2 regions of the Rhizobium sp. AG855 genome follow, and region 1 is predicted to be linked to the other one. Evidence: predicted binding sites of a transcription regulator. Region 1 holds the regulator's gene; the other holds the start of a gene.

Region 1 (5,546 bases):
TCTTCTGCCCGTCCTGCCAAGCGCACTGCGACGACCCAGCGCCCGGCGAATTTTCAGGCGCGCCCGGCAGCTGCAACCACCCGCACCGTGACCCGTGCTGCCGGCGCCACCATGCTCAAGGAAGAAGTCGAAGTCGACGCCTTCCAGGAGATCGAAGTCAGCCGTCCGCTCAACGTTGTCGTGCCGATCTCGCGCCGCCTGGCGCTGACGGAACTGACGGAACGCACCTGCAAGTGGCCGATCGGCGATCCGATGAAGGACGACTTCCATTTCTGCGGCTGCGAAATCAGCGACGCTTCGCCCTATTGCACCTATCACGCGAAGCTCGCCTACCAGCCGGTCAGCGAACGCCGCAAGGCCGCACGCTGATAGCAGACGCATCGAATACCGGACGGGCCCTTCGGGGCCCGTTTTCGTTTCGCCTTTGAGACATGAAGAAATCTGCCCAAGCTCATTCTCTGCTCAACGGACATGGTCTAAAGGCCTTTTGCCTTTGCAGAGAAGACGAACTTCGTTGGGTCGAGCCTTCATTTTTCGTATTCGAGTTGAAGTGCCACGACGTCCTTTGTTCGTTTTCCATAACGCTTCTCGATGTCGTCAAGCGCCTGGTCAAACTGCCCCAAAGCCGGTTCATCTAATATGGTAATGGCTGCCTCACCGGCGGGAGTTCGGTCCGAAATGAGATGAAGGCCGTAATGCGTACGAACCGAAGCGGCAGAGGAGGTCGCGACGACCTTCGAACGATAGGTTCTCGACCAGGCGTCGGATACAAGCGCAAGTGCGACCTCGTTGACACCGGGAAAGACTGCAACGTCCAGGGTTTGATGTCGCCAGAAGGCCAGATAGTTCCACATGATCAAGCCAATCCTGCCGCTTGTCACGTGGAAAGAGGCGCTATCGTGTTCGGGGCTCCATGCCAGCGGTCCGAGAGCCGTTACCCCGAAATGCGCAGCCGTCGCACTTGCGGTACGCTCATCGGCGATGCCTTCGACAAGTGCGAGGCTGGCCGGGAGGGAGGCCGTGACGCCGGTCGTCGTCATGACGTTCTGATCGACCACATATCGCTTGTTTTGCACCCAGACCGCTTTGGGATATCGAGCTGCGATTTTGTCCATCGCATACCAGTGCGTGGTGGCCTGTCGCCCATCGAGAATACCGGCCTTGGCAGCGACCCAGGCGCCTTCACATATCGACATGATGAAGGCCCGGCTTCTGTATTGCCGCGAAACCCATTCGACGATCGCTTCATTTTCGCTGTCATGCAGGGCGGGGATGACGACGATGTCGGCTCCTTGCCGGTAACGCCTGTCGAATTCCGCGATCGTCATGTCTGCCTCAATGGTGAGCGCCGGCATCAACGTCACAGGACCAGGTTTGCTGGAAACGATGATGACGTCGGCCACGTCAGCTTCCTTCAAGACACCATAGGGGACGATGAGGTCCGTCGTCTCCGTCCCGGCATTATCAGCCACGATTGCAACAAGAGGGCGCAGCCGCCCGGCTTTGGGTTGAGGCACTTCCACGCCAGAAACTTCTGGAGCGGATTGTGACGACAATGTCGCTCCCGCCAAGATGCAACTCAATGCGAGCGTCGCAAGGATAAGGCCTGGTCTGATCACAGTCATCTCCGGATTGCTTTCCAGACGCAGATTACCGGTGTGGAGGGCTGGCCAAAATGTCAAACATATCGCAATTTGAGCCAATGATGATGGGCGTCTCTTCACACCGGAAGATTGCGTTTATTGGCTATGATGGTGTCCAGGCACTGGATGTCGTCGGGCCGATGGAAGCGTTTGCGATTGCCAACCAGCATCTGACGGATGCCGGGCAATCCTACGAAATCATCCTCGCATCTCCCTTGGGCGGGCCGGTATCCTGCAGTGGCCTGACTGGCCTGAGTCTGGGGGGAGCGATCGCCTTGCGGGATCTCCCCTCCGACCTGGACACGATCATCGTTCCCGGAGGCAGCGAAGACGCGCTTCGCGATCTGATTTTCAACTCGGACCTGCTGCCTTGGCTGTCCACTCGGATCTCGGCAACCCGTCGTCTGGCCAGCGTCTGTACCGGAGCCTTTGTATTGGCCGCCGGCGGCTATCTTAATGGCAAGAGGGCGACCACTCATTGGGCTTCGGTCGCACTGCTCGAAAAACTCTGCCCACAGGCTGTCGTCGAACCAGATGCAATCTTCGTCGCGGATCCGCCCGTTTTCACATCAGCAGGCATCACCGCAGGCATCGACCTTTCGCTGTCGATGATCGAAGCCGATTTCGGCCACAAAGTTGCTCTGGCTGTGGCCCGTCAGATGGTTCTTTTCATGCGGCGCCCAGGAGGGCAGTCGCAGTTCAGCAGCAGCCTTGCCATCCAAAGCGACGTGGCGCCTCGCTTGCGATCGCTCCTCCACGATATCATCGGGAATCCGGTTGGCGACTTCTCGGGCCCGGCCCTCGCGGCGCGATGCGGAATGAGCGAACGCAGCTTTTCGCGCGCCTTCCGCAAGCAGACCGGAACGACGCCTGCGCAGTTCGTCGAAACCATCCGGATCGATCGAGCGAAGCTACTGCTGGAAAGCTCGGATTGGCCGCTTGCACGAATTGCAGAACGATCCGGTTTCGGCAGCTTGGATACGCTTCACAGGGTTTTCCAGAAGCGGTTGAGTATCACGCCCTCTTTTTACCGCGAACGTTTCGCAACGCGCTGATCAAACAGCACTTTATTCGCAAAGCCCTGATGTCTCAGCCGGTGGGAGCCCTCCGAACACATATCCTTCCGGGCAAATCATGCTTCCATGGAGTAGCCCGCGCCGCGAACGGTGCGGATGACATCCTGCATGTTGGAGAAGTTCAGAGCCTTGCGCAGACGCCCGACATGCACGTCGACGGTGCGTTCATCGACATAGATATCGTGGCCCCAGACGCCATCCAGCAGCTGCGAGCGAGAGAAGACGCGACCGGGCGATGTCATGAGGAACTCGAGAAGGCGGAACTCGGTCGGGCCGAGGCGAACTTCGCGGCTCTTGCGATGAACGCGATGGGTTTCGCGATCAAGCTCGATGTCGCCGCAACGCAGGACGCTCGACAGCACTTCGGGCTTTGCCCGTCGCAGCATCGCCTTGACACGGGCCATCAGTTCCGGCGTCGAGAACGGCTTGACGACATAGTCGTCCGCACCCGTCGCCAGACCGCGTACCCGCTCGCTTTCCTCGCCACGCGCCGTCAGCATGATGATCGGCAGGCGCTCGGTCTCCGGACGAACGCGCAGGCGCCGGCAGAGCTCGATGCCGGAAACGCCCGGGAGCATCCAGTCGAGGATCAGCAGGTCCGGCACCCGTTCCTGCAGACGGATCTCGGCCTCGTCGCCGCGCAAGATCGTCTCGACCTCGTATCCTTCCGACTCCAGATTGTAACGCAGGAGCACGCTCAGCGCCTCCTCGTCTTCGACGACGGCAATTTTCGGCTGCATCAAACCATTACCTCGCTGCGGCCACGGCTCATTCGTTGATCGCGCCGACGGAAGACGTCAGGTCTTCCTTCGGGCGTTCGCCTTCGGGAACCGCACCGGTGGTCATGTAATAGATCGTCTCGGCGATGTTCGTTGCGTGGTCGCCGATGCGCTCGATGTTCTTGGCGCAGAACAGAAGATGCGTGCAGCTGGTGATGTTGCGCGGATCTTCCATCATGTAGGTCAACAGTTCGCGGAACAGCGAGGTGTAGATCGCATCGATCTCCTCGTCGCGGTCACGGATCGACTTCGCCTTCTCGGCAGAGCGAGTCGTGTAGACGTCGAGCACTTCCTTGAGCTGGGCGAGTGCCAGGTCGGAGAGATGTTCGAGGCCACGGGCGAGCTTGCGCGGCACGCCCGTTGCCTGGATGGCAACGACACGCTTCGAATTGCTCTTGCCGAGATCGCCGACGCGCTCAAGGTCGGCGGCGATGCGAAGGGCACCGATGATTTCACGAAGATCCGATGCGACCGGCTGGCGCTTGGCGATGGTGACAACGGCCTTTTCGCCGATTTCCTTTTCCATCGCGTCCATGACGACGTCGTCGGAGATGACCTTCTGGGCGAGTGCTGCGTCGGAATTGACCAACGAACGTACGCTTTCAGCGACCATCTGCTCCGCAAGACCGCCCATCTCGGAGATGCGGCGCATCAGAAATTTCAGTTCCTCGTCGAAGGCCGAATAGATGTGTGAGGAAGCCATAGCCTAATCCTTGATGTTGAAGAGAGCCTGATGTGACCGAGAAAACTCAGCCGAAGCGGCCCATGATGTAGTCCTGCGTGCGCTGGTCGTCCGGGTTGGTGAACATCTTGTCGGTGTCGTTTTCTTCGACGAGCTCGCCCAGGTGGAACATGGCCGTGCGCTGGGAGACGCGGGCAGCCTGCTGCATCGAGTGCGTGACGATGACGATCGTGTAGTTCTCGCGCAGTTCGTGGATCAGTTCCTCGACCTTGGCGGTCGCGATCGGGTCGAGCGCCGAACAGGGCTCGTCCATCAGGATGACTTCCGGGCTGACGGCAACCGCACGTGCGATGCACAGGCGCTGCTGCTGACCACCGGACAGACCGGTGCCGGCGGCATCCAGGCGATCCTTGACTTCGTTCCAGAGGCCGGCCTTCTGCAGCGCGGTCGAGACGATCTCGTCGAGATCGGCCTTGTTCTTGGCCAGACCGTGGATACGCGGGCCGTAGGCGACGTTTTCGTAGATCGACTTCGGGAACGGGTTCGGCTTCTGGAAGACCATGCCGACCTTGGCGCGGAGCTGCACCGGGTCGACCTTGGTGTCGTAGATGTTCTCCGCATCGATCAGGATGTTGCCCTCGACGCGGCAGCTCGCGATCGTGTCGTTCATCCGGTTGATGCAGCGCAGGAAGGTCGACTTGCCACAGCCCGACGGGCCGATGAAGGCGGTCACAGAGCGCGGACGGATCTCGATGTTCACATCCCGCAGGGCCTGCTTCTCACCGTAGTAAACCTGCACGTCGCGTGCGGTGATCTTGGATTCAGTCATGATTGGCGCTTTCGTCGTCGTCATCTTTGTCGAGAGATTGTTCATCATCATACACCCCCTTACCAACGACGCTCAAAGCGGCGACGAAGAATGATTGCTACCAGGTTCATCAGGATCAGGAAGACCAGGAGGACGATGATGGCGCCGGAGGCGCGCTCCACGAAAGCCGGGTCACCGCGCTGGGTCCAGTTGTAGACCTGCACCGGCAGAGCCGAAGCGGGCTGGAAGAACCCGTCCGGCGGACCGGAGGGGAATTCCTTGACGAAGGCGACCATGCCGATCAGGAGCAGCGGTGCGGTTTCGCCGAGCGCACGGGCCAGGCCGATGATCGCGCCGGTCAGGATGCCCGGCATGGCGAGCGGCAGCACGTGGTGGAAGATCGACTGCATCTTCGAGGCCCCGACGCCGAGCGCGGCATCGCGGATCGAGGGCGGGACCGCCTTCAGCGCCGAACGGGTGGCGATGATGATCGTCGGCAGCGTCATCAGGGTCAGCACCAGGCCACCCACCACCGGTGCCGATTGCGGCAGGCCGATG
Region 2 (5,546 bases), 510 kb from region 1:
GATCGCAACGATCGTCGAGCGCGGCAGCTTGCCTTCACCATCCGGGAACGGCGCATCGGGATGCTGGATGCCGACGAAATGCGTGCGCTTGTCGGCCGACCAGGTCTGGCCGGTGACTTCGGCACCCTTCGGTGCCGTGAGGAAGCGCTCGATGCGGCCGGTGACCGGGTCGCCCGCCAGCATCTGGTTGTTGCCCTGGCCGGCAAAGTCGCCTTCGTTCGAATCTTCGCCGTCGGTCTGGATCCACAGAAGACCGGTCGAATCGAACATCATGCCGTCAGGCGAGTTGAACATGTTGCCTTCGTTGATGTTCGACGAACCGGCATAGGGCCCGTCCTTGTGCACGGCGGGATTGCCCGCCATCAGGAACAGGTCCCACTTGAACTTGCCATCGGCATGGTCGTCATTCTCCGGATACCAGCGCACGATCTGGCCGTATTCATTGGCCTCGCGCGGGTTGACGGCATTGAGTGCCATCACGTCGCCGCCGGCATTGGTCTTCATCTTGCCGTCTTTGAGAACGGCACGATTGCTGTTGTTGGTCAGGCAGCAATAGGCTTCGATGGCAACCGGGTTGGTGGCGACCCATTCCGGGCGGTCCATGGTCGTGGCGCCGACCTTGGAAGCGGCCTGGCGGGTGAAGACGCAGATCTCGTCCATCTTCATGCCGGTCGTCTCTTCCGTCAGCGCCAGCCATTCGCCGGTGCCCTCGTCGGAGAACTTCGCGACATAGAGCGTGCCTTCGTCGAGCAGCGTCGAGGTGTCGCCGCCGGGCACATAGATGCCGTTGGAGACATACTTGTAGAGGAACTCGCCCCGCTCGTCGTCGCCCATATAGACGACGACGCGACCGTCACGGGCAACCACCACTGCGGCGTTCTCATGCTTGATGCGGCCAAGCGCCGTGCGCTTGATCGGCGTCGAGGAAGCATCCGACGGATCGATCTCGACGACGTAACCGGCGCGACGCGGCTCGTTCGGGTTCTTCGATACGTCGAAACGCTCGTCGAACAGTTCATAGCCGTAGCGGGTCTCGGCCACGATGCCATAGCGCTTGTAGTCGTCAGGCAGCTTGAAGTCGGCGACGGTCGAGCCGAAATAGCCGTTGAAATTCTCTTCGCAGGTCAGATAGGTGCCCCACGGCGTCTTGCCGGCGCCGCAATTGTTGAAGGTCCCGAGACAGTCGACGCCATTGGGATCGGCAGCCGTTTTCACAAGATCAGAACCTGCAGCCGGGCCGGAGAGCTTCATTGGCGTATTGTGGTGAATACGGCGGTTGAACTTGCTGTCGACGACGATCTGCCAGCCCTTTTCGCCTTCGGCCACTTCCATGACGGTCACGCCCTGCATGTGCTGCAGGATCTTTACGTCGTCGAGGCTCTTCGGCATGCCCTTTTCATTGTGGGGCAGGTTGGTCTCGTTGTTCACATATTCATGGTTGACGGCGATCACCTGGGCGCTGCCGATCACGAACAGCTCCATGCCGTCGGTGTTTTCGCCGAACACCTTGTCGGAATTCTCCAGCGACACACCATTCATCGGGTCGATGTCGGAGGCGGTCGAGAACAGCGGCTGGCCCCACTTGGCGAGCGGCTCCCAGCGATAGCCTTCCGGCACATGCACGGTGTTGTCCGTGGAGACAGGCACCGGCTTGAACGGGAAACGCGAGCCGGCGTCCTGCGCCTGGGCCGAGGTCGTGCTCATCAGGTTGCCGAGCGTGCCCATGGCGGCAGCGGCAGACCCAAGCGCCAGCACGCCGCCGAGGAAACCACGGCGGGAAACGGCGCGCTCGACGACGCGGTCGAAATCGGTGACGGCCGGCGGCGGATTGTGCAGCTCGTCCCATTCGTCCCAGGAGAGATGATTGGTGTTGGTCTCGGTCATGGCAGTGCCTCCTTTGGGTTGAAGTCCACCCCCGACTAGCCAGCCTGGGTAACAGTCATGTGACGAATTTCCGTCCGAAAACATCCCGTGCGACGTGCGCGGGTAAGGGCAGTCGCCCGGTTTTGCCGGAATTGTCCCGACAAATGCTTGGACTGCCTTGCCTTTGGCCTTCACTCCGGAGCCGTCAAGAACGGTGCGGCGGTGGTCGGTCACGCAAGTTTGTCTATGCCTTGACCCGCCTTCATCCGGAGGCGCAGGCCGGCAGCGGATGGGGCGAGCTGGCGCCTCCAAAAGATTTGACGTTTACGTAAAAATCAATTAGCCATTTGAGAGAATGAGCCGCGCCTCCTGGGTGGAGAATTGGCGTGGCCACGAGCATACGCCAGTTGGAGGAGCACGTCATGTACAAGGCGCCCGTAGAAGAGATCGCGTTCACCCTCAAGCATGTCGCAGGCCTCTCGAAAGCCATCGACGACGGCAGACTGGGTGACCTGAGCGACGATCTCGTCGACGCGATCCTGACGGAAGCCGGCCGCTTTGCGTCAGACGAGGTCGCTCCGCTCGCCGAGATCGGCGACAAGCAGGGCGCCCGGATGGTGGATGGCAAGGTCGTCGTGCCCGAGGGCTGGGATAATCTCTACCGCGCCTGGGCCGAAGGCGGCTGGAACTCGCTGACCGCATCGGAGGATTTCGGCGGGCAGGGGCTCCCGCATATGCTGAATGTGGCGGCCCTCGAGATGTGGAATTCCGGCTCCATGGGCTTTGCGCTTGGACCGACGCTGACCATGGGTGCGGTGGATGCCGTCACCGCCCACGGCTCGGAAGAGCTGAAGGCAAAGTATCTGCCGAAGATGGTCTCCGGCGAATGGACCGGCACGATGAACCTCACCGAGCCCCATGCCGGCTCGGATCTTGGCGTGATGAAATCCCGCGCAGAACGTCGCGATGACGGCACCTACCGCATCTTCGGCCAGAAGATCTTCATCACCTGGGGCGAACACGAGATCACCGAGAACATCATCCATCTCGTCCTCGCCCGTCTGCCCGATGCACCGGCCGGCACGCGCGGCATCTCGCTCTTCCTCGTGCCGAAATATCTCGTCAACGATGACGGCTCGCTCGGCGCCCGCAACGATCTTCACTGCCACTCCCTGGAGCACAAGCTTGGCATCCATGGCTCGCCGACCTGCACCATGATCTATGGCGACGGCAAGTATGGTGATGAAGCCGGTGCCATCGGCTGGCTGATCGGCGAGGAGAACAAGGGCCTCGCCTGCATGTTCACCATGATGAACAATGCCCGCCTCGCCGTCGGCATGCAGGGCGTCGCCATCTGCGAGGCTGCCACCCAGAAGGCCGTGCAATACGCCAAGGACCGCACGCAAGGGAAGGCCCCAGGCTGGAGCGGACAGGGCATGTCACCGATCATCGAGCATCCCGATGTCGCCCGCATGCTTGTAACCATGAAGGCGCTGACCCAAGGCTCGCGCGCCATCTGCTATGTCTGCGCCCACGCCACCGACATGAGCCATCATGCAGACGGCGATGAGGCCCGCCACTGGGCCGAACGCGCTGCCCTGCTCACCCCGATTGCCAAGTCCTTCGCCACCGATGCCGGCGTCGACGTTGCCTCGCTCGGCATCCAGACCCATGGCGGCATGGGCTTCATCGAGGAAACTGGTGCCGCCCGCTACTGGCGCGACAGCCGTATCGCGCCGATCTATGAGGGCACCAACGGCATCCAGGCCGCCGACCTCGTCACCCGCAAGCTGCCGCTGTCGAACGGCAATCATGTCCGTGGCTACATCACCGAGCTGAAGCAGGTGGTAAACGCCGTGCGCGCCTCCAATCTCGAAGGGTTCGGCGAGACTGCCGCCCGTCTGGACGCCAGCCTCTCCGACCTCGAAGACGCCACCGAATGGCTGCTCTCGCAGCTGGCGAGCGGCAATGCCTCCGCCGCACTCGCAGGTGCCACGCCCTACCAGCGCCTCTTCGGCCTCGCCTTGACGGGTGTCTACCTCGCCAAGGGAGCATTGGCGGACGAGGACCACGGCCGCGACAACCGCCTGGCGCTCTGCCGCTTCGCCGCAGAAAACCTGATCGCCGAGACCGCTGCTCTCAAGGACCGTGTGGTCAATGGTGCCGCGAGCCTGGAAGCGGCACGCGCGCTGTTTGCATAAGCTCCCACCTCCCCCTTGAGGGGGGAGGTCGCCGCAAAGCGGCGGGTGGGGGTGACTGATCCTTCAACCGGTCATTATTGCCCCTCATCCCCGGCGCAATGGAATTGCGCCTGACCTGCCGGCACCTTCTCCCCGCAAGCGGGGAGACGAGCGAAGGCCGCAGCGCCTCCGGTCCCCCTCGCCCCGTTTACGGGGAGAGGGAGCGCCGAGCGAAGCGGAGGCGGGGTGAGGGGCCTTTCGCAGCGACGGACACAATTGAAGAGGGACAAGAATGACCGACCACATTGAGATCACCCGCCCAGAAGCCCATCCCGGCGTCCTCGTCCTGCGCTTCAACCGCCCGGACAAGAAGAACGCCATCACGCAGTCCATGTATCAGAAGCTGACCGCAGGTCTGCTGGAGGGCGAGCAAGACGATACGATCCGCGTGATCGCCTTCCTCGGCACCGAAGGCTGTTTCTCCGCCGGCAACGACATGGCCGATTTCTTAGGCTTCGCCATGGCCGGCGCCGTCGGCGAACCCGCCGCCTTCGGCCTCTTGAAGGCGCTCACCGAAGTCACCAAGCCGCTTGTGTCAGGCGTCGATGGTCTGGCGATCGGCATCGGCACGACGCTGCACATGCATTGCGACCTGACGGTTGCCTCCGACCGCAGCCTGTTCAAGACCCCCTTTGTCGATCTGGCGCTGGTCCCGGAAGCTGCCTCCAGCCTCATTGCCCCGCGCATCATGGGCCACCAGCGCGCCTTTGCCATGCTCGCCGCCAGCGAAGGCTTCTCCGCCGAGCAGGCCCGTGAGGCCGGTCTCATCTGGAAGGTCGTCTCCCCGGGAGAGGTCGAGACTGAGACCCTGAAGATCGCCTCCTCGCTCGCCTCCAAGCCGCCGGCCGCGATGAAGATCGCCCGCGCCCTCATCAAGGGCAGCGCCGATGAGGTGCGCACGCGCATGCAGGAAGAGCTCGTCCACTTCGTCGCCCAGCTGAAAAGCGCCGAAGCCCGCGCCGCCTTCGAAGCCTTCATGAAGGGGCGGTAAGGGCCGGGTTCAGGTCGCGACGGTCATCTCGAGCCGGCAATTCAGCCTCTGTTCAGGCTTTTCGGCCTAGGGTCGGCAACCATTGCCCGCATCGGGCGTTCCTTGCCCAATCTGTTGCTATTCGAGGTTCCCATGTTGCGTGTGTTTTGTGTCGCAATCGGCCTGATGATGGCCACTCTCTCCGCCCATGCCGGCCCCGTTCCGGCGGTGTCCGGACCGACGGCCAAGGCCGCCGTGGTCTTCGTTGACAGCAACGACGACAACGACATCCTCCAGAGTGAATCAAAGCGTCCGCGTCAGCCTTATGTCCGGCCGCAGCGTTACGTCTGCGTCGTCGACCAGTCCGATATGATCGGTGGCACCGGCCAGGCGCAGTGCCCGGCAAGGCCCGGTCGCGTTGGCGGTAGCTGCCGCTGCGCCAACGTCACAGGTTCCGGCACGCTCTATACCTA

The links. Region 1 encodes PhoB, which activates phosphate uptake and scavenging genes when phosphate is short. Its sites were predicted from a motif close to TGTCATNNANCTGTCAT; they were not measured.
Region 2: DFO46_RS13310 (PhoX family phosphatase) is a predicted target of PhoB. The motif match lies at 1,933-1,949, and genes of this name have one in related genera.

Annotation. Positions count from the first base shown of each region.
Region 1 covers NZ_RAQG01000003.1:3,184,239-3,189,784, forward strand. The annotation lists gene DFO46_RS15660 (GcrA family cell cycle regulator) at 1-369, shown strand, start outside; gene DFO46_RS15665 (DJ-1/PfpI family protein) at 528-1,703, opposite strand; gene DFO46_RS15670 (helix-turn-helix domain-containing protein) at 1,676-2,698, shown strand; gene phoB (phosphate regulon transcriptional regulator PhoB) at 2,776-3,459, opposite strand; gene phoU (phosphate signaling complex protein PhoU) at 3,488-4,201, opposite strand; gene pstB (phosphate ABC transporter ATP-binding protein PstB) at 4,248-5,009, opposite strand; gene pstA (phosphate ABC transporter permease PstA) at 5,069-5,546, opposite strand, start outside.
Region 2 covers NZ_RAQG01000003.1:2,669,502-2,675,047, reverse strand. The annotation lists gene DFO46_RS13310 (PhoX family phosphatase) at 1-1,884, opposite strand, end outside; gene DFO46_RS13305 (acyl-CoA dehydrogenase) at 2,286-4,064, shown strand; gene DFO46_RS13300 (crotonase/enoyl-CoA hydratase family protein) at 4,336-5,094, shown strand; gene DFO46_RS13295 (hypothetical protein) at 5,227-5,546, shown strand, end outside.